Regions from separate parts of the Lactobacillus sp. W8172 genome, predicted to be linked through region 1. Evidence: predicted binding sites of a transcription regulator. Region 1 holds the regulator's gene; each other region holds the start of a gene.

The links. Region 1 encodes HrcA, which represses chaperone genes, less so after heat shock. Its sites were predicted from a motif close to TTAGCACTCNNNNNNNNNGAGTGCTAA; they were not measured.
Region 2: H3R21_RS02835 (ATP-dependent Clp protease ATP-binding subunit) is a predicted target of HrcA. The motif match lies at 3,857-3,883, and genes of this name have one in related genera.
Region 3: H3R21_RS05145 (ATP-dependent Clp protease ATP-binding subunit) is a predicted target of HrcA. The motif match lies at 3,981-4,007, and genes of this name have one in related genera.

The regions. Positions count from the first base shown of each region.
Region 1 covers NZ_JACFPG010000001.1:202,719-210,266, forward strand. The annotation lists gene ribF (riboflavin biosynthesis protein RibF) at 1-859, shown strand, start outside; gene hrcA (heat-inducible transcriptional repressor HrcA) at 996-2,045, shown strand; gene grpE (nucleotide exchange factor GrpE) at 2,058-2,639, shown strand; gene dnaK (molecular chaperone DnaK) at 2,658-4,508, shown strand; gene dnaJ (molecular chaperone DnaJ) at 4,587-5,726, shown strand; gene lepA (translation elongation factor 4) at 5,867-7,548, shown strand, end outside.
Region 2 covers NZ_JACFPG010000001.1:614,008-621,555, reverse strand. The annotation lists gene H3R21_RS02845 (peptide chain release factor 3) at 1-1,175, shown strand, start outside; gene H3R21_RS02840 (DUF1827 family protein) at 1,215-1,496, opposite strand; gene H3R21_RS02835 (ATP-dependent Clp protease ATP-binding subunit) at 1,622-3,817, opposite strand; gene H3R21_RS02830 (hypothetical protein) at 3,997-4,179, shown strand; gene H3R21_RS02825 (phosphocarrier protein HPr) at 4,292-4,558, shown strand; gene ptsP (phosphoenolpyruvate--protein phosphotransferase) at 4,558-6,291, shown strand; gene spxA (transcriptional regulator SpxA) at 6,500-6,898, shown strand; gene H3R21_RS02810 (adaptor protein MecA) at 7,003-7,548, shown strand, end outside.
Region 3 covers NZ_JACFPG010000003.1:72,324-79,871, forward strand. The annotation lists gene H3R21_RS05135 (TetR/AcrR family transcriptional regulator) at 1-541, shown strand, start outside; gene H3R21_RS05140 (branched-chain amino acid aminotransferase) at 585-1,607, opposite strand; gene H3R21_RS05145 (ATP-dependent Clp protease ATP-binding subunit) at 1,847-3,946, opposite strand; gene H3R21_RS05150 (excinuclease ABC subunit UvrA) at 4,154-6,685, opposite strand; gene H3R21_RS05155 (alpha/beta hydrolase) at 6,682-7,548, opposite strand, start outside.

The DNA.
Region 1 (7,548 bases):
TTTTGATGGCGTACATCGTGGTCATCAACATTTAATTAGAACTGCCAGAGAAAAAGCAACTGAGAAAAAGCTTCCTCTTGCAGTGATGACATTTGACCTTCATCCAAAATCAGTTTATCAAGGAGCAGATGTTAGCTATATCGACAGCCTAGAAGAAAAAGCATACAAAATGGAAAAATTAAATGTCGATTATCTTTTGGTAATGCATTTTAGTGATGCTTTTTGTAAGTTAAGTGCTCAGCAATTTATTGATGAAATTATTGTGAAACTTGAAACAGATACAGTCGTTGCTGGATTTGATTATACCTATGGTCCAAAAGACGTAGCAAATATGGAAAATTTTCCTAAGTTTGCTAAAGGCAGATTCGATATCGTCAATGTGCCACAGCAGTCATATGGTGGACAAAAAATTGGTTCTACTGAAATAAAAAAAGCCATTGTTAATGGTGACATAGAACTAGCTAATGAACTTCTTGGCTTTCCATATATGATGTCTGGTAAAATTGGTCATGGTTTGCGCAACGGGCATAAACTAGGTTTTCCAACTGCTAATTTGGTTTGGCAAGATAATAAGGTTATTCCAAAAATTGGTGTTTATGCCACAAAAACAAAGATTGATGGGCATTGGCATGATTCAATGACTAGTGTTGGATATAATGTAACGATCAGCGATGGAAAAAAAGTTTTAATTGAATCAAATTTATTTGGCTTTGATGAAGAAGCCTATGGCAAAAAAATGGCTATCAAATGGTACAAGTATACACGTGGTGAGATTAAATTTGCTAATTTGGATGATTTGAAGAAACAAATGGAAGCAGACGAGACCGAAATAAAGGCTTATTTTGCTCAGCAAAGTTAATTTTAGGTAAACAGTAATTCAAGTTAAAATTAATTGCGAAAAAATTAGCACTCAACTTGACATTCTGCTAAAAGCTAGTATCATAATAATTGTTAGCACCAAAAAAGTATGAGTGCTAAAAGTGAGGGCGATATTTATGTTGACCGAACGTCAAGAATTAATTTTAAAAACAATTATTAATGATTTTACTCAGACGCATGATCCTGTTGGCTCAAAAACAGTGATGAATCAGTTACCGATGAAAGTCTCAAGTGCGACAATTCGAAATGAAATGGCTGCGCTTGAAGATAAGGGTCTTCTTGAAAAAACACATCTTTCAAGTGGACGAATTCCGTCGATGGACGGTTATCGGTACTATTTAGACAACTTGCTTGAGCCACTTAAGATACCATCCTCTGTTTACAAGAGAATTGTTAGTCAACTTGATCAACCATTTCATCAAGTTAATGAAATTGTTCAAGAAGCAGCAAAGATTTTATCTGATTTGACTAATTACACAGCTTTTGCAGAAGGGCCAGAAAATAATGATATCACAATAACTGGTTTTAGAATTGTCTCTTTAATTAATAGACAAGTGATGGCAATTTTAGTTACTAGTGATGGTGATGTTCACAACCAAGTTTATAACTTGCCACGTAACATCAGTGGTGATGAAATTGAAAAAGCAGTTCGAATGATTAACGATGAGTTAATTGGTAAAACGCTAAATGAGGTTACATCATCTTTGCTTAATCGAACTTTGGGTAAGAAGCTTGCTAATTCTCATGCAAGTGACTTACTTGAGTTGGTTGAAGACGTCATTAAAGATGCTACAAGTGAGCAAATGTATGTTGATGGTCAGATTAATTTACTTAATAATACTTCTTTGGATGATGTCTCAAGTTTACGCTCTGTTTATGAGTTAATTGATCACAATGATTTGATTTCAGATATGGTTGATCAATGTATGAACTCAGACAGTGGTAGGTATCCAATTCGTGTTAGTTTGGGTTCAGATTTGCCAAGTGATTTACTTAAGGACTATAGCCTGCTCACTGCGGAATATAGTGTTGGTTCACATGGTAAAGGCGTAATTGCTTTACTTGGTCCTAACAATATGCCATATTCGCAAGTAATTGGTCTTTTGGAATATTTTAGAAATGAACTTGCTAAGAAACTACTTGAGTATTATGGTAGATTCAAATAAAGGAGGTTAGCCGTGAGTAAAGAAAAATATGCTAGTGAAAAAGATCTAAACAAAGATCAAACTAAAGCTGAAGAAAAAAAGTCTGATACAAAGGCTAATACTACAGATAAAAGTAAGAAACCTGAGACTTCAAAAAAGCTTGAAACAGAATTAGCAAAAATAAAAGAAGAACAAAAAGAACTAGAAGACAAGTACCTTCGTAGTCAAGCGGAAATGCAGAATATGCAGAACCGCTACAACAATGAACGTGCTCAATTGATTAAGTATGAGTCACAATCCTTAGCTAAAGATATTTTACCAGCAATGGATAACTTAGAAAGAGCATTGGAAACTAAGGTAGATGATGAGGCGTCGCGTCAACTTAAAAAGGGTGTTCAAATGACCTTGGATGCGCTTGTTAAAGCCATGAAGGATCATGGAATTAGCGAGATTGATGCTGAAAAAGCACAGTTTGATCCGAACTTACATCAAGCAGTTCAGACTGTTGCAGCTGAATCCGATGATCAAAAAGATCATGTCGTTCAGGTTCTACAAAAGGGATATTTATATAAAGATCGCACATTAAGACCAGCAATGGTTGTTGTTGCTCAATAATTGAAAGGATGATTATTAATGTCAAAAGTTATCGGTATTGACTTAGGAACTACTAACTCAGCAGTTGCAGTTCTTGAAGGAAAAGAACCTAAGATTATTACTAACCCAGAAGGTAACCGTACTACTCCATCTGTTGTTGCTTTTAAAGATGGTGAAATTCAAGTTGGTGAAGTTGCTAAGAGACAAGCAATCACCAACCCAAACACAATTTCATCAATCAAGCGTCACATGGGTGAAGCTGACTACAAAGTTAAAATTGGTGATAAAGCTTATACCCCTCAAGAAATTTCAGCAATGATTTTGCAATACATTAAGAAGTTTTCTGAAGACTACTTAGGTGAAAAGGTTACTGAAGCTGTTATTACAGTTCCTGCATACTTCAATGATGCACAACGTCAAGCAACTAAGGATGCTGGTAAAATTGCTGGTTTAGATGTTAAGAGAATCATCAACGAGCCTACTGCTTCTTCACTTGCTTATGGTCTTGATAAAGATGCAGAAGATGAAAAAGTTTTAGTATACGACCTCGGTGGTGGTACTTTCGATGTTTCAGTTTTGCAATTAGGTGATGGCGTCTTCCAAGTATTGTCAACAAACGGTGATACTAACCTTGGTGGTGACGACTTTGATAACAAGATTATCGATTGGCTAGTTCAAAACTTTAAGGATGAAAATGGTGTTGATCTTTCTAAAGATAAGATGGCTTTGCAGCGTCTAAAGGATGCTGCTGAAAAGGCTAAGAAAGACTTATCTGGAGTATCTTCAACTCACATCTCACTTCCATTCATCTCAGCAGGCGAATCAGGTCCACTTCACCTTGAAACAGATTTAACTCGTGCTAAATTTGATGAATTAACTGCTGATTTGGTTGACCGTACAAAGATTCCATTTGATAATGCATTAAAGGATGCAGATTTAACTGTAAATGACATTGACAAAGTTATCTTAAATGGTGGTTCAACTCGTATTCCAGCTGTTCAAGAAGCGGTAAAGAGATGGGCTGGCAAAGCCCCTGATCACTCAATTAACCCTGATGAAGCTGTTGCCTTAGGTGCCGCAATTCAAGGTGGTGTCATTTCAGGTGACGTTAAGGATGTTGTTTTACTTGATGTTACTCCACTTTCACTTGGTATTGAAACCATGGGTGGTGTCTTCACTAAGTTGATCGAAAAGAACACAACTATCCCAACTTCAAAGAGTCAAATCTTCTCAACAGCTGCTGATAATCAACCAGCCGTAGATGTTCATGTTTTACAAGGTGAACGTCCAATGGCTGCAGATGACAAGACTTTAGGTCGTTTTGAATTAACAGATATTCCTGCGGCTCCTCGTGGTGTTCCTCAAATTCAAGTTACTTTCGATATCGACAAGAACGGTATCGTTAACGTATCTGCTAAGGATATGGGTACTGGTAAGGAACAAAAGATTACTATCAAGAGTTCATCTGGTTTGTCTGATGAAGAAATTCAAAAGATGCAAAAAGAAGCTGAAGAGCATGCTGAAGAAGACAAGAAGAAGAAAGAAGAAGTTGATCTTCGTAACGAAGTTGACCAATTAATCTTCTCAACTGAAAAGACTTTGGATGATGTTAAGGATAAAGTATCTGAAGAAGATACCAAGAAAGTCAAAGATGCTCTTGAAGCTTTAAAGAAAGCTCAAAAAGATAACAACTTGGACGAAATGAAGACCAAGAAGGATGAATTATCTAAGGTTGCTCAAGACTTGGCTGTTAAGCTTTACCAAGCTAATGGTGGTGCTCAAGGTGCTGAAGGCCAAGCTGGTCCTCAAAACCCTGGTTCACAAGATGGCAATTCAACAGGTGGTTCTGCTGACGAAGGTGAATTTCATAAAGTAGACCCAGACAAGTAAAGGGTTTATAATTAAATAAATTAGAAAAGAACTGCCGCAATAGTAGTTCTTTTCTTTTGTAAAGTAAGGAGCTTTTAGATGGCACAAGAAGATTATTATGACGTGCTAGGTGTTAGTCGTGATGCCAGTGATAAAGAAATCAACTCTGCTTACCGTAAATTAGCTAAAAAGTATCACCCTGATATAAACCATGAGCCAGGTGCTGAAGAAAAGTATAAGAAAATTAATGAAGCTTATGAAGTTCTTCATGACCAACAAAAGCGTGCACAGTATGACCAATTTGGTTCTGCTGGTGTAAATGGTCAAGGTGGCTTTGGCGGTGGAGCAGGTCAGGGCTATGGTGACTTCAGTGGTTTTGGTGACTTTAGCGATATTTTCGGTGATATCTTTGGTAATGGTGCGCGTCAGCAACACGTTGATCCAACTGCACCTACTAGGGGCGAAGATTTAGATTATACTTTAACCATTGATTTTATGGATGCAATTACTGGTAAGAAGACTCAGGTTTCATATACTCGTAGCGAAACCTGTTCAACCTGTCAGGGTAGTGGCGCTGAAAAAGGAACACATCCAACAACATGTGACAAGTGTCAAGGAACTGGTTATATGACCATTACGCAACAGTCTTTAGTTGGTGTTGTACGAAGACAGACAACGTGTGACAAGTGTCATGGCCGTGGTGTAATTATTGAGCATCCATGTCAGACATGTCATGGTAATGGTGTTGTTGATGGCAAGAATACGATTGAAGTTAATATTCCTGCAGGCATTGATAACGGCCAACAATTGCGCTATGAAGGTCAAGGTGAAGCTGGTAAAAATGGTGGACCTTACGGGGACCTATACATCAGTTATCGAATTAAGCCTTCAAAAGAATTTGAACGTAGTGGTAACACAATTTATACAACAGTACCGATTTCATTTGCACAAGCTACTTTGGGTGATGAAATTAACGTTAAAACCGTCCATGGTGAAAAGAAGTTGAAGATTCCTGCTGGTACTCAGCCAAATAAGAAGTTCACTATACATGGTGAAGGTGTACCATACTTACGTGGTAACGGTAATGGTGACCAAGTAACCACGGTTCTGGTTCAAATTCCTAAGTCAATTAATGAAAAACAAAGAGAAGCACTGGTTGAATTTGTCAAAGCCGGCGGAGGATCAATTACCCCACAGGAGAAGGGTTTCTTTGAACGCTTAAAAGATAAATTACAATAAACTATCAAAGCAATGAGTTTAATAACTTGTTGCTTTTTTGTTTAAGCGGGATTAAAAGATTAGCTGAGATGACAATTAAAAGTTTTATCCCTTTTAGCGAATTTGCTATAATAGGAAAGATAGAGTAAAGGGTGCAATTTATGGATATTAAAAAATTACAAGATTATCAAGAACACATTCGCAATTTTTCTATTGTGGCACATATTGATCACGGAAAATCAACAATTGCTGATCGAATTTTAGAGCTGACTGATACAGTTTCAGAGCGACAATTAAAAAATCAAATGCTGGATGACATGCCACTTGAGCGTCAACGTGGTATTACCATCAAAATGAACTCTGTAGAAATTAAGTATCATGCAAAAAATGGTGAAGACTATATTTTCCACTTAATTGATACACCAGGTCACGTCGATTTCTCTTATGAGGTTTCGCGTTCTTTGGCCGCCTGTGAAGGAGCACTGTTGGTTGTAGATGCTTCTCAGGGTGTTCAAGCACAGACTTTAGCTAATACATATTTAGCAATTGATGATGATTTAGAAATTTTGCCAGTAATCAATAAAATTGACTTACCTTCCGCAAATCCAGAGCAGGCTAAGGAAGAGATCACTGAAATGCTAGGTCTAGACGCTTCGGACGCTGCCGAGGTTTCTGGTAAGACTGGACAGGGAATTGACGAATTACTCGAACGGATCGTAAAGGATATTCCTGCTCCGTCAGGTGATTTAGAGGCTCCTCTTAAAGCGTTAATTTTTGACTCAAAGTACGATGATTATCGCGGCGTAGTTCTTTCCGTTAGAATAGAAGAGGGAACAGTAAAACCTGGCGATCAGATTAAGATTATGAATACCAACCAAGAGTATGAAGTTACTGAAGTTGGTGTCTCAAGTCCTCATCCAGTTAAAAAAGATTTATTGATTGCTGGTGATGTTGGTTACTTAACGGCTAATATTAAATCTGTTCGAGAGACACGAGTGGGTGATACGATTACTTCAGCTGAACACCCCACTGCAGAACCTCTTCCTGGCTATCGTCAAATACCACCAATGGTATACTCTGGTATGTATCCAGTTGACAATGCTAAATATGACGACTTAAAAGAAGCTCTCCAAAAGCTGCAGTTAAATGATGCTGCATTGGAATTTGAACCAGAAACTTCAACTGCTTTGGGATTTGGATTTAGATGTGGTTTTCTTGGCTTACTACACATGGATGTGGTTCAAGAACGGTTAGAACAAGAATTTGATTTGGATTTAATTATGACCGCGCCTTCGGTTGATTATCATGCAATTATGAATGATGGTTCAACCAAAGTAATTGATAATCCAGCCGATTTGCCATCAGCAGGAGAATATAAGGAAGTTCAAGAACCTTATGTTAAGGCTGAAGTAATGGTTCCAAACGATTTTGTCGGACCAGTAATGGAACTTTGTCAACGTAAGCGTGGCGAATTTGTCACAATGGATTATCTTGATAAATACCGTGTCAATGTGATTTACAATATGCCACTTGCTGAAATAATCTATGACTTCTTTGACGATTTGAAATCTTCGACTAAAGGTTATGCATCACTTGATTATGAAATTACGGGATATCGTGCAACTGATTTAGTTAAAATAGATATTTTGCTTAATAAGCAGGTAATTGATGCATTGAGTTTTATTGCGCATAGGGATGAGGCACAAGATCGTGCACGTCAAATGACCTCTATGCTTAAGAAGCTGATTCCGCGGCAAAACTTTGAAGTTGATATTCAAGGAGCAATTGGTGCAAAAATCATTTCACGTGCTACAATTAAGCCTTATCGAAAAGACGTTACCTG
Region 2 (7,548 bases), 410 kb from region 1:
GTATTCCAATCTTCACGTTTATGAACAAGTTGGATCGTGATGGTCGTCCGCCATTAGATTTAATTGCGGAATTGGAAGATCTTCTTGGCATCGAAGGTGTTGCGATGAACTGGCCAATTGGTTCCGGCCAAACTTTGCAGGGTCTTTATGATATTGCCAATAATCAAGTTGAGCTTTATCACAAGGACGGTGAAGACCGTTTCTTGCCACTTGATCAAGATGGCAACTTGCCTGAAAGCGAACCATTAAGCCAGAACCCACAATTTAAGGATACTTTAGATGAAATTGAATTGATCAAAGAAGCTGGTAATACTTTTGATTCTGAGAAGATTCGCAGAGGTGATCAGACCCCTGTATTCTTTGGTTCTGCCTTAACTAACTTTGGCGTTGAAACCTTTTTAAAGAGTTTTGTAAAATTGGCTCCAGCTCCACAAGCACACACAGTTAATGATGACGAAGAGTTAAGTCCAGATGACCCAGAATTTTCAGGCTTTGTCTTTAAGATTCAAGCTAATATGAATCCAAATCACCGGGATCGAATTGCTTTCATTAGAATTGGTAGTGGGGAATTTAAAAAGGGCTTAGATGTCACTCTTGCACGGACTGATAAGCCAATTAGGCTAAATAATGCGACTGAGTTCATGTCTAGTGAACGTGTTCAAGTTGCTGATGCCGTTGCCGGAGATATCGTTGGTCTCTATGATACTGGTAATTTCCAAATAGGTGATAGTATCTATGCTGGTAAAAAGAAAATCGTTTACCCATCATTACCAGAATTTACACCGGAATTGTTTGTGCGTGTAACTGCAAAAAATGTGATGAAGCAAAAATCGTTCCATAAAGGAATGACGCAACTAGTTCAAGAGGGTGCGATTCAGTTATACCGCAACTATCAAACTGATGAATATATTTTAGGTGCCGTTGGTCAACTGCAATTTGAAGTTTTTAAGTTCAGAATGAAGAACGAATATAATTCAGATGTAGAACTAAATAGTATCGGTCATCGCGTGGCCCGTTGGATTGATCCGGAACAACTTGATCCGGCTATGTCGAATAGTCGTAACTTATTGGTTAAAGATCGTTATGATCAGCCACTGTTTCTCTTTGAAAATCAGTTTGCTGAGCGCTTTTTCCAAGATAAGTATCCAGATGTTAAATTGACTGAAAAATTATAAGCAAACAAAAAAGGTTGATAAAATTTATCAACCTTTTTTCTATTTATCAATATTGATTTCAATTAACTGTTGGTTTTTGTCAAAGGTTATAACGTAGGAAGGATTATCTTCCTTAATTAGTCGCTTAATGACAAATTCAGCTTCTTCTTTACGAATACGACGATCATGGTTTTCCAAAGCAATTTCGATTGCTTCATTACTTTCGGTATAGATGACAGAGGTATTTCCTAATGAATAAACTTTTACATAATTAACGTTAGTCGAATTCAGTTGACTGTGAACTAGATCCTTATAACTATTGGTTACATCTATTAAGTGCATGGATTTCACCCGTTTCTTCTAGTAGTTGTCTTTTACTTTAGTATAACGCTAATTACAACATTTTTCTTTGCAAAAAGGCAATTATATTGTAATTAATTAAAATTTTATTGCATAAAGCCGAGAGATTAATGATCAATTTCCTCATCAGAAGAATTATTTTCTTCATTGCTAATAACAATCTTTTGATCTTTAACACTTGCGATTAAGTTTTTAGCAGTAGGATGATCAAGCTTGTAATCAGCCACTTTATCTTCAATTTCTTCTTGAATAGTTCTGCGAAGTGGACGTGCACCCATAGCAGGATTGTAGCCTTCCTCAACTAACTTTTTCTTTGCTTCGTCAGTAACAGTAATTTGCATTCCACGGCTCTTAACCATGTTGTTTACACTGTTAAGCATTAGGTCAACAATCTTAACCAAATCTTCCTTAGATAGTTCGTTGAACTCGATTACGTCGTCTAAGCGGTTTAAGAATTCAGGTTTAAAGAACTGACTCATTGAAGAGCGAGCAGCATCTGGCTCATCACTAGCATTTTCAGCTGTAAAGCCCACGCTAGTTTCCTTAATGCCTTGTCCCGCATTAGATGTCATGATGATGATTGTGTCTTTGAATGAAACAGTACGACCTTGAGAATCAGTTAGGCGACCATCATCTAGAATTTGTAAGAACAAGTTCATTACAGAAGGATCAGCTTTTTCAATTTCATCTAACAAGATTAGACTGTATGGATTACGACGAACCTGTTCAGTTAATTGACCTGCTTCTTCATAGCCAACGTAGCCAGGTGCAGAACCAATTAGTTTAGAAACTGAATAGGATTCCATATATTCTGACATATCAAAACGAATCATGGCATCTTCTGAACCAAACATTTGCTTGGCTAATTGTTTAGCAAGCTCAGTCTTACCAACACCAGTTGGACCAACAAAGAGGAAGGAGCCAATTGGTCGTCCGGATTCGTTGAAACCAATCCGGTTACGACGAATAGCACGTGCTACCTTGTCGACAGCCTTATCCTGACCAATTACATGTTCTTTTAAGTTAGAAGCCAAGTTTTGCAGTTGATTTTCTTCTTGTTTTTGTAAGTCACCTACTGGGATACCAGTTTTTTCTTCAACAATCTTATTCATAATCTTGCTGGTAATAACTGGTGATTTATCAGGATCAACCTTTTGGTCTTTTACCTTATTATATTTTTCAATTTGATCACGATAGTAAGCAGCTTTTTCGTAGTCTTCATTTTGCAATGATTCCTGCTTTAATTTTTCAGCTGCTGCAATTCTTTCCTGCAGTTTTTCTTTATCAACGTAAGGGATGGTTAAGTTCATTCTTGAACCAGCTTCATCGAGTAAGTCAATGGCCTTATCAGGTAAGAAACGATCTTGAATATAACGCTCAGATAATTCAGCTGCAGATTTGATTGCATCATCAGTGTAGTGAACGTGATGATAGTCTTCGTAACGTTTCTGAATACCTTTTAGAATTTGAATAGTTTCTGCAACTGATGGTTCTTTAACATCAACTGGTTGGAAACGACGTGACAAAGCAGAGTCTTTTTCAATTTCACGATATTCGTTCAAGGTAGTTGCACCGACTAGTTGCAAGTCACCACGGGCAAGGGCAGGCTTAATGATGTTACCAGCATCCATGCCGCCTTCAGCATTTCCGGCGCCAACTATTTCATGAATTTCATCAATAAACAAGATGATGTTGTCATGATCTTGTAGTTCCTTGATCAATTGCTGCATCCGTTGCTCGAATTGACCGCGAATTCCAGTTCCTTGAACAAGAGAAACAACGTTTAATGAAATAATTCGTTTATCTTGTAATTTTGCAGGTACTGAACCATCGACTATTTGTTGCGCCAATCCTTCGACAACCGCAGTTTTACCAACTCCGGCTTCACCAATTAAGACAGGATTGTTTTTTGTTCTTCTATTTAAAATCTCGATGACACGTGCAATCTCTTTGTCACGACCGATTACGGGGTCGATTTTGCCTTTTTTAGCAAGAGCAGTTAAATCTGTACCGTATTGATCAAGTAGTGAACGGCCTCCACCACCATTATTAGGATTACCATTGTTCATTCCAGGGTTACCTGGGTTATTAGGATTGTTGTTCATTGCATTTTCATTATTAAAATTAAAGAGATCGTTAAAGTCGCCAAAGAAACCGTTGTTGTCATTACTCATGTTAATATTTCCTTGTTGTTTAAGTTCTTGATAACATTGTCCACATAAATTGATTTCGCGGCTTTCTCCATTTACCTTTGCAAAAAGATGAATAGAGGCAGGTCGTTTTTGACAGTTTTGACAAAGCATTACATTACCGCCTTTCTTTTCAATGATTAAATTATATAATTAGCACTCTCAATAATCAAGTGCTAAAACTTGGAATAAGATACATTTTTATCTATTAGAACCAAATATGCTAAAATAATCACTTGTAAAAGCAAAAATGCTTGATTTTTAGTGTATGTTTTAGAAAAGCGGTGGTATATTTGGATTATCAAAAAATTTTAGAGCAGTTAGCAAGTGGTGAACTAGATCATTATGAAGTTGAACCTAAAGATGCATTTGCGTTTCAGGCTGCTTTAAGATCTTTTGGCAAAAGGCAGAACATAACTGGTAAAGCCCTACGTGGCGGAAAAATAGTTTACAAGCAATCAACGACGGAACTTTGATGATGTAAACTGTTACATTTATGTTGTCTAATTCACAAAAAAATGATAGTCTAAGTAAGCGAATAGGTAGTTACTACCGGTTTGATTTTTCAATTCAAAGGAGATATTTATAATGGAAAAACGCGATTTTCATGTTATTGCAGAAACAGGTATTCATGCTCGTCCAGCAACTTTGTTAGTACAAGCTGCTTCAAAGTTTGGTTCAGACATCAACTTGGAATACAATGGCAAATCAGTTAACTTGAAGTCAATCATGGGTGTTATGTCACTCGGTGTTGGCAAGAACGCTGACGTTACAATTAGTGCTGATGGTGATGATGAAAAAGATGCAATCAACGCTATTTCAGAAACAATGAAAAAAGAAGGATTAGCTGAATAATGACCAAGACATTAAAAGGAATTGCTGCTAGTGATGGTATTGCTGTAGCACCAGCCTATCTCTTGGTCGAACCAGATCTTTCTTTCACGAAGACAACTGTTTCAGATGTTGACAGTGAATTAACTCGTTACCATGAAGCTATTTCAGTATCAACTGAAGAAGTTGAAAAAATTCGTGACAGTGCCAAAGGGAGTTTAGGTGAAGAAGAAGCACAAGTTTTTGAAGCTCACTTGATGATTTTGAATGACCCTGAATTTACAGGTGCAATTGAAAATGAAATCAAGGAGCAAAAAATCAACAGTGAAGCTGCACTTGATGAAACCGCTCAAAAGTTCATTACAATTTTTGAAGGCATGACAGATAACGAATATATGCAACAACGTGCTGCTGACGTTCGTGATGTTTCAAAACGAATCATGGCTCATTTATTAGGTAAGGAATTACCTAATCCTGCTTCAATTGATCATGAAGTTGTTGTTGTTGCTCATGACCTTACTCCAAGTGATACTGCTCAATTAAACAAGAAGTTTGTTAAAGGCTTTGTTACTGATATCGGTGGTCGTACTGCTCACTCAGCAATCATGGCTCGTTCGCTTGAATTGCCTGCTGTTGTTGGTACAGATTCAATTACTAAAGATGTTGAAAACGGTCAAATATTAGTTGTTGACGGTTTGAACGGTGATGCAGTAATTGAACCAACTGATGAACAAGTTGCTGATTACAAAGTTAAGAGTGAAGCATTCCTAAAGCAAAAGGCTGAATGGAAGAAACTCAAGAACGAACCTTCTGTAACTGCTGATGGTAAGCAATTCATTATTGCAGCTAACATTGGTACACCAAATGATATGGAAGGCGTTAATGAGAACGGCGCTGAAGCTATTGGTTTGTATAGAACTGAATTCTTGTACATGGATTCCAAGGACTTCCCAAGTGAAGAAGACCAATTCGAAGCTTATAAAGAAGTTATCGAAGGAATGAATGGCAAGCAAGTTGTCATTAGAACAATGGATATCGGTGGTGACAAGCACTTAGACTACTGGGATCTTCCAGAAGAGATGAACCCATTCTTAGGTGTTCGTGCTATCAGATTGTCATTGCAAAATGAAGAAATCTTCCGTACACAATTACGTGCGCTTTTACGTGCATCAGCATTCGGTAAGTTGGGCATCATGTTCCCAATGATCGGTACTTTGGGTGAATTGCGTAAGGCTAAGGCAATTTTGGCTGAAGAAAAAGATAAGTTAGTTAAAAGCGGTGTCAAGGTTGGCGAAGACTTACAAGTTGGAATGATGATTGAAGTTCCTGCTGCTGCAGTTATTGCTGACCAATTCGCTAAAGAAGTTGACTTCTTCTCAATCGGTACCAATGACTTAATCCAATACACAATGGCAGCTGACCGTGGTAATGATAACGTTTCATATCTATACCAGCCAGCTAGTCCTTCAGTATTGCGCTTGATTAAGCACACAATTGATGCTGCTCATGAAAATGGCATTTGGTGTGGTATGTGTGGTGAAGCCGCTGGCGACAGCACCATGTTCCCAATTTTGCTTTCAATGGGTCTTGATGAATACTCAATGAGTGCAACCTCAATTTTAAGAATTAGAAGCTTGATGAAGAAGCTAAACACTGAAGATATTAAGGAATTAGCTAATACTGCTTGTTTTATTTCAGAAACTGCTGAAGAAAACGAAAAATTGGTTGATGATTTAATGAAGAAATTTAATAATTAAGTTTATTAAATTAACCAAGAGTACATTATTTATTGATGTACTCTTTTTATTTCTTTACTTTTTCTTGAGAGATTCTTCACAGTTTATTCACTTTTACTTACTATCATAAAAAATAGATAGCATAGATACGTTACTTATAAAAAGAAAGTAATGTGATATAATACTAGAGGTAATGAGTCATTTTTTGATCAGAAGGAGCGCGAAATATATGGTAAATTTATATATATCTCCAAGTTGTACCTCGTGTCGAAAAGCGAAGGCATGGTTGAAGCAACATGATATTGACTTTAAGGAAAGAAATATTTTTTCTGAGCCACTTACAAAAGGGGAACTTATCCAAATTTTGCGGATGACTGAGAACGGTACTGAAGAGATTATCTCTACTCGATCTAGGGCATTTCAACAACTTAAAGTCAATTTGGATGATCTGTCAATTGATCAATTACTAGATATGGTTGAAAAGGACCCCAGTCTTTTAAGAAGACCAATTATTATGGATGATCGTCGTCTTCAAGTAGGTTACAACGAGGACGAAATTAGACGATTTTTGCCTAGAAAAGTTCGTCGACTTGAACTTGAGGAAATGCAAAAAATCGCAGATTTATAATTTGGAATCTTTTAAAAAAAGCGCTAGTTTTAGAACTAACGCTTTTATTTTATGCGTAAAATACGCTACAATAGAACAAAGGATCTGATGGAGGTGAATGACTCATGCAAGTAGAACATATTAATGAAAATACTATCCGCGTGAGAATTAATAAGTCTGAATTAGCTAAGCGTGGTCTGAAAGTTCTAGATTTGCTGGGCGATAAAGGTAAGATCCAACAATTTTTCTATTCAATTTTAGACGAAATTGACACCGACCATTCTTTTAGCCAAGATGCTCCAGTCACTTTTCAAGTAATGCCAAATAATGGTGGACTTGACCTATTGATCACTAAGGCAACGAATCAGGATCCAGAGAGCTTATCAAAACTGTTTGAGAAAGATTTTGACGATATTAAAAACGAAAAGACTGATGATGCACGTCGCTCTTTCCTTGATTTAGAAGACGATGATGAAGAAGACTTGGATGACGAAGACGATGATAGTCGGGACACTGATGAAACTACGGTTCCAAAAGTTAAAAAGTCGTTTTGGAAGTTGCAGACAAAGCAGGGCTACAGCTTTTCTGACCTTGAATTTGTAGTTGAACTTGCCGATAACTTATTGGCACCGGATCTTTCTTCAAGTCTTTACTATGAACGAAATCGTTTT
Region 3 (7,548 bases), on a different contig from region 1:
ATCCAAACAAAAAATCATTGAAACTAGTGTTTCTTTAATCGAATCAGGTAGTGAACTAAGTTTTTCGCTAATTGCCCAACAATTAGGTACACGCTCACAAGCACTTTATAGTTATTTCTCTAATCAACAAGAATTAAGCTATTGTGTCGTTGCTTGGGCTATCAACCAAGTAAGTCAGCAACTTCAACAAAAAATCTTTGGGCAAACAGGAATCAAGGGTATTATCGCTTTGGCTACAGAGTTCCGCTCACTTGCACTTAAGCATTTCAAACTAACTCAGCTAGCTCTAAAAATGCCTCGGTCTAATGCTTATCCCGAAGTAACTGCAGCCTTTGAGCAACTACGCTCTTTGATAAATCAACTATTGGCTACTGAATATTCAGAACCAAAGCAGCAGTTGCTTGCTAGTCGCTATCTTCGTGATTTAACTATCGGCGATATTGTAAATGTTGGAACTGGTTGGTTTGCGGATAAATCACTACCTGCTGATAAGAGTTTTCCAAAAATGTTAGAACAGGTTCTAAAGAACATTGCCAATTAAAAAGGTGCCGAGATTTTATATCTCGGCACCTTTTCTATTTTAATTAATCAATTGTTTGGACCCAGCCCTCTGGACCTTCTTGCTTTCCATATTGAATGTCAACTAGCTCATTATAGAGTTTAGTTGTCACTGGACCTGTTTCTGTTTCACTGTAAATGACATGTTTTTTACCTTCATAAGTGATCGAACCCACTGGTGAAATAACTGCCGCAGTGCCCATAGCTCCAGCTTCTTTCATGTTAAATGCTTCTTCTAAAGTGATTTGTCTTTCCACTGGATTTAAGCCCTGCTTTTTAGCTAGTTCCAGCAGTGACCTCTTGGTAATTGAGATCAAGATTGATTTAGATTTTGGTGTAACAAATTGACCTTCTTGGGTAATACCGTAAAAATTAGCGCCACCAAATTCATCAACATATTTGTGCTCTCGTGGGTCAAGGTATAAACAATCCGCAAAGCCATTTTTATGAGCTTCAACTGATGGCAGCAAACTGCTGGCATAGTTACCAGAGGTCTTTGCTTGACCCGTACCAGCATAAGCAGCACGGTCATATTCACTAACAATATAATCTGCTGGGTTAAGCCCCTTAATATAAGCGCCAACCGGAACAGCAAAAATGCGGAAGGTATATTCATTGGCTGCCTGAACACCCAAAACATTGGATGTCCCAATCATAAAGGGACGTAAATAAAGTGTTGCGCCACTATCATAAGGTGGCACATACTCCTTGTTTGCCAAAACTACTTGCTTAACCGCTTCAACAAAGCGATCTTCTGGAAATGGTGGCATTGCCAAACGCTCAGCAGATAACGCAAATCGATGCGCATTTTGATCAGGACGAAACAAGTTAATCTTACCGTCTTTTCTACGATAAGCTTTTAGTCCTTCAAAAATTTCTTGACCGTAGTGCAAAATTTCTGCACCCTCGGAAAGAACAAGAGTAGAATCTTCAATCAATTTTCCCTCTTGCCACTCGCCGTCTTTATATTTAGCTTCATAACGATATGGTAAATCGCGATAAACAAAGCCTAAATTTTTCCAGTCAAGGTCTTCTACTTTTTGTTTCATAGCAATGCTCCTACTTTTTCCTTAAAAACTTCAGTTAAAAATCTCTTTTTAACTTTTAATTATTATTTAATTGTTAACTAATGTAAACCATAATTTTACTACTGTCAACAGCTTTCCAAAGATTAATTCTAAGAGTCTCTCCGTCAAAAATGTCACACGTGAAACACCACCTTATTTACTCGTAAAAAAGTTTATAAAGCAAAAAAGCCATTCCTTTCGGAATGCCTTTTAAGCAACGATTATTCTTTTGTTTCTTCAGCTTCAGTTTGCTCATCATTTGAATCAGCTTTTAGCTCAATATCTAAAATTACTTCACCATTGAGATAAACATGCTTATCATCAGCAGTAAATTTAACTTCTTTGGTATCAGGTTCTTTTAACAATAATTTAGCAATTGGCGTCTCCATGTCCTGTTCAACTACTCGACGAAGAGGACGTGCACCAAATTTCTTGTCATAGCCTTTTTCAGCAAAGTAAGCTTTAGCATCATCAGAAACTTCAACTTTGACATCTTTCTTTGCCAAAACATGTGACATCTTCTTTAGGTAAATGTCGATAATCTCAGTCATGTCGGCTTCAGTCAATGAATTAAATGGCACAATTGCGTCTAATCTGTTCAAAAATTCTGGTCTGAAGTATGCTTCTAGGGCCTTAATCATCTTATCGTGGTCCACTTTACCATCTTTTAACAAGTTGTCAGAGTAACCAGCGTTTGAGGTCATGATGAGAATTGTGTCTTTGAAGGAAACAGTTCTGCCTTGAGCATCTGTTAAACGTCCATCATCCATAATCTGCAATAATGCGTTGAAGACTTGTGGGTTAGCTTTCTCTATTTCATCGAACAGAATTAAGCTGTATGGCTGGTGGCGAACTTTTTCAGTTAATTGACCGCCTTCACCGTAACCAACGTAGCCAGGTGCAGAACCAATTAACTTGTTAACTGCCATTTGATCTTGATATTCTGACATATCGAGCCGAATTAGATGATCTTCACCACCAAATAATTGAATAGCAAGTTGTTTAGCCAATTCTGTCTTGCCCACACCAGTTGGTCCAGTTAGCAAGAACGAACCAGTAGGACGATTATTATCTTTGAAAACCTGCTTACGAGCAATTGCATCAGTAATAACATCAACAGCGTTGTCCTGATCAATAACAGCTTTCTTCAATTTTTCTGCTAAGTTGAGATTCTTTTGACTTTCGTTAGCATGTAATTCGCTCATTGGAATCTTGGTCTTAGCTTCAATTAAAGCGTAGATATCTTGATCAGTTACCTTTGGTGTTGCAGTTTCATCAATATGCTCGGCCTGTTCTTGAAGTTTTTCAATTCTCTTCTTCAAGTCGCTTGCCTTTGCATAGTCTTCATTTTTAGCTGCTTCTGCTTTTTCTCTTTCAAGGCTGCTAATTCTCTTTTTCAGAGTGGCTTCATCACTTGGAACGCTGTCGAGACCTTTTTTAGCACCAGCTTCATCCATTAAATCGATTGCTTTATCAGGTAAATAGCGTCCCTGAATATACCGTTGTGACAATTCAACTGCTAAACGCAAAGCACTGTCACTATATTTAACGTGGTGATAGTCTTCGTATTTCTTCTTTAACCCTTCCAGAATTTTAACAGTTACATCAGTTGAAGGTTCTGGAACTTGGACTGGTTGGAAACGACGTGCTAGAGCAGCATCATTTTCAATTCTACGGTATTCCCCTGTTGTAGTTGCACCGATTAAGTTTAAGTCGCCACTTGCCAAAGCAGGTTTCAAAATGTTTGCGGCATCACCACTATTGGTTTCAGAATCTGTTGAACCAGCACCAACAATGTTATGAATTTCATCAATAAACAAGATGATGTTAGGATTCTTCTTTGCTTCGTCAATGACTTTCTTCAGGCGCTCTTCAAAACTACCACGTAGACTTGAACCTGCAACCATGTCATTAATATTTATTGCAATAATGTGCTTGTCCTTCATCTTGTCAGGAACATCACCTTGAGCAATCTTTTGAGCTAGACCTTCAACAATTGCAGTTTTACCAACTCCCGCAGGACCTACCAAAACTGGATTGTTCTTCTTACGTCTACTCAAAATTTCTATTACTTCTTGGATTTGCTCATCACGACCGATTACCGGATCATATTTATTGTTTTTAGCTTGTTCAACCAAGTCAACACCAATTGGTTTCTCCTTTTTTGGTTGACCAGGCATTTGTTCGCTCTGATTAATTCCTTGTGGAGAAATGTTCATGCTTGAATAGTGAACTGGGATAGAGCCATTATTATCATCGTTAAAGAAAGAGTTGTTAAGTTCGTTAAATAAATTATCAAATTCGTTGTCAAAATATGCCATAAATATGCACCCCTTTATAGGATAAAATTTGTAATTAGCACTCGACACCTTCGACTGCTAATCGCTTACATATAATATTCTAGCAGGTTATCCACAGAATGCAACCTTTTTACAAAACTTTTCCACATTTTATTTGTGAAATTTATTTTGTAGCAAAAAACCTTGCAGTAATCGCGTTTACGACTGCTACAAGGCCTAGATTTTGGGTTATTTTTGATATAAATTTATGTGCTCACGCAAATATTTTGCCGTTAAACTATCTTTCTGGTGTGAAATATCCACAGGTGTCCCACAGGCAATTATTTTTCCACCGTTCAATCCGCCACGCGGACCCATGTCAATCATATAATCACTATTGGCCATAATATCGAGGTCATGTGTAATTGTAATGATTGTTGCATGCTGATCTAACAATTTTTGAAAAACCTGCAGCAACGTTCTAACGTCACTTGGGTGCAAGCCCACGGTTGGCTCATCGAAAACAAAGAGGCTGCCCTTTTGTTGGCGGTGAATATGGCTGGTTAATTTCAATCGTTGTGCTTCTCCACCTGATAATGCTGGCGTTGATTCTCCTAAGTGAAGGTAACCTAACCCCATATCATGCAGAGTTTCAATCGTCTTAGCAATTTTTAGTTCATCCCCAAAAAGATTTTCCTTCAATGCATCATCAACTGAATAATCCAGCACGTCCGCAATACTTAAATCATGCCATTTAACCCTTAAAACATCCTGATTAAAACGGTGGCCACCACATACAGAACATGTTTCCACCATGTCCGGTAAATACTGAATATCAAGCGAAATTACCCCAGTTCCACCACATGCCGGACATGCTCCTTCTTTATTATTATATGAAAAATGGGAGGCACGATATTTCAACTTTTTAGCGAGCGGCTGCTGGGCAAATAACTTACGTAAGTTATCCATAATGTCTGTGTATGTTGCTACCGTGGAACGTTGATTTTTACCAACGGGTGACGAGTCGACACTGATTACATTTTTGATGCCATTGCTTGTAAGACTAGTCACCCACTCAGGCTTAGCACTACCTTCTTTTTCAGCCTTTAGAGCTGGTAAAAGTGAGCCTAGAATCAAAGTCGTTTTTCCAGCACCGGAAAAACCTGTAACAGAAGTAAGGCGTCCAACTGGTATCTCAGCATGGACATCTTTCAAGTTGAAGCACTTATTAACAGTTAAAGCAATTGTGCCATCTTTAAAAAGAGCATCAGGTTTAGCACTTTTTCTTACATATAACGGTGCATCCCCAGTTAAATATTGCCCTATTAATGAAGCATTAGTTTGCTCAATTTCTTTCGGGGTTCCTTGCGCAATTATTTGACCACCTTCTGAACCCGAACCAGGACCAATTTCAATTATCCAATCAGCTGCCTCAATAATAGAAGTTTCATGGTCAACAACAACAAGCGAATTACCTTGGTTGACGAGCTCATGGAAGACCTCAATTAAGCCAGCAACATTATCTGGATGCAGTCCGACAGATGGCTCGTCCAAAACATAGAGCACTCCCGTCGTCTCTGTCCTCAAGGTCCGACCAAGCTGAATCCGTTGCAATTCACCAGTAGATAAGCTATTAGCTTGACGATCTAAACTTAAGTAGTCTAGACCCAATTTTAGTAATGGTTTAACCTGATGCATCAGTTCACCAGTTAAGTTTTCAGCTAAATCATGCATGTCTGCTGGAAGCCATGCCATAATTTTCTTTAAATAGTCTGCTAGTTCACCTAGCGTAAGTTGTTCGGCCTCGATAATGTTCTTCCCTGCCACCAACTGATTCCAGCGACTTGGATCAATCCGATAGCCGTGACAGCGTGGACAAGGTTTGAAACGATAAAAAGAGTTGATTCTTTCTAAACCGCGTTCAGACTTAGTCGTTTTGCGTGAATTTGCGACAGCGTTATAGGCATTTTCATAAAGTGCGTCAAGGTGATAAACTCGCCCGGTCGAAGTTGGAATATCAACTGGTATTTTCCGTTCCTCACCGTGTAAAACAATTTCTTTTTCATCCTCGGACAATTCTTTATATGGAACATCTGTCCGAACACCTAGTTCACGGGCAATGCGCCACATCCAATTTCTTCCGGGGATTTGCCATGTGGCAACTGCGCCATTTTCCAATGATAGATTTTCATCTGCAATAATCTTATCATCGTCAATTTGTTCAACGTTTCCTAACCCCTGACACTTTTGACATGCACCATCTGAGTTAAAAGCAAAGTCTTCAGCACTAAAAGCATAAAACTGAACACCGCAGGTTGGACAAGTAACACGTCCCATTGCCTCTCCAGTTAAGTCCATCGCTTCAGCAATTTTAATGGTTGGCGCTAATCTATGCCCATTAGGACATACAGGTGAGCCCAAGCGTGAAAAAATCAAACGTAGGACGTTAAAAACCTCTGTTACTGTGCCCACGGTTGACCGAACACCAGGAACAGTTGGACGCTGGCGCAAAGCAAGGGCAGAAGGAATATGCCGTACTTCATCAACCTGTGCCCTACCGACCTGACTAATCCGCCTTTTAGTATAAGCTGCAAGTGAATCGAGATAACGTCGTGCCCCCTCTGAATAAAGAATCCCCATTGCGAGACTCGATTTCCCTGAACCGCTCAAGCCTGAGATTGCCACGAATTTATGTAGTGGGATATCAACATTAATATTCTTTAAGTTATTAACTTTGCCACCGATAACTTCAATCTTAGTTGGCTGTTCATGATATTTCATCGATTACTTCTCCTTCTTCTTGGCTTTAAATCTTTTTCTGGTCTCCCAGGTCGATCAGGCTTTTTTAGCAAGTACTCCCGAATGGCTTGTATTACCTGTTTATTTTGTGGTAAATCCGAGTGGTCTGCCTTTTCGCCAGTGACCGTCATTGCCGTGTAAGATTTGACCTGTTTTTGAAAAATAAACTTACCTGCGGCAACACTAGTTTCTGGCACAATTCCATCTGATTCATAACTTTTACCACCAGATAACGAGTAGACTTTCAAGTTTTCTGGAAGTGCTGTACGGTTTTTAATAAAATCGGCTAGCATCTGTGTACGATTATTGATGTTATTTTCGGTAAAATTGTAAGGTGTTCCCAACGTCATCAACCGCTTAATCCTTACATCATCAGAATACTGCGCATAGTAGTGTTCTAACCAGTATGTCCAAATAAGACCACCATTTGAATGCCCAAACGCCTTAAAGTTATTAAATTTATAATTTTGCATCAAAGACGTAAAGGCAACGTCTAGCCAAAAAGCCTGTTTTTTGATATTGGCATAACCGTCTTTATTATTGGCAAAGCCAATAATGATTATCGGTTCCTGATCATTTTTATTAATCGAACCACTATACGATAAATTTGCTTCACGTGAAACAGTAACTTTAAGAACGCTATGCTCATTCATTGTCGTTTTGTTCAGCTGATCAATTAGTTCATTAAAGCGCTCAGTTGTGGCACTCGAGCCAGGTACCATGATGACTGGTGAAAGCAGCGAGCGACTACGCTCTGCGTGCGCATTATTCTCCTTTTCCATCCAATAATAACTGGGAATGGCAATCGCTACTAACAACGCTACTAGCATCAGCAGCCATTTAAA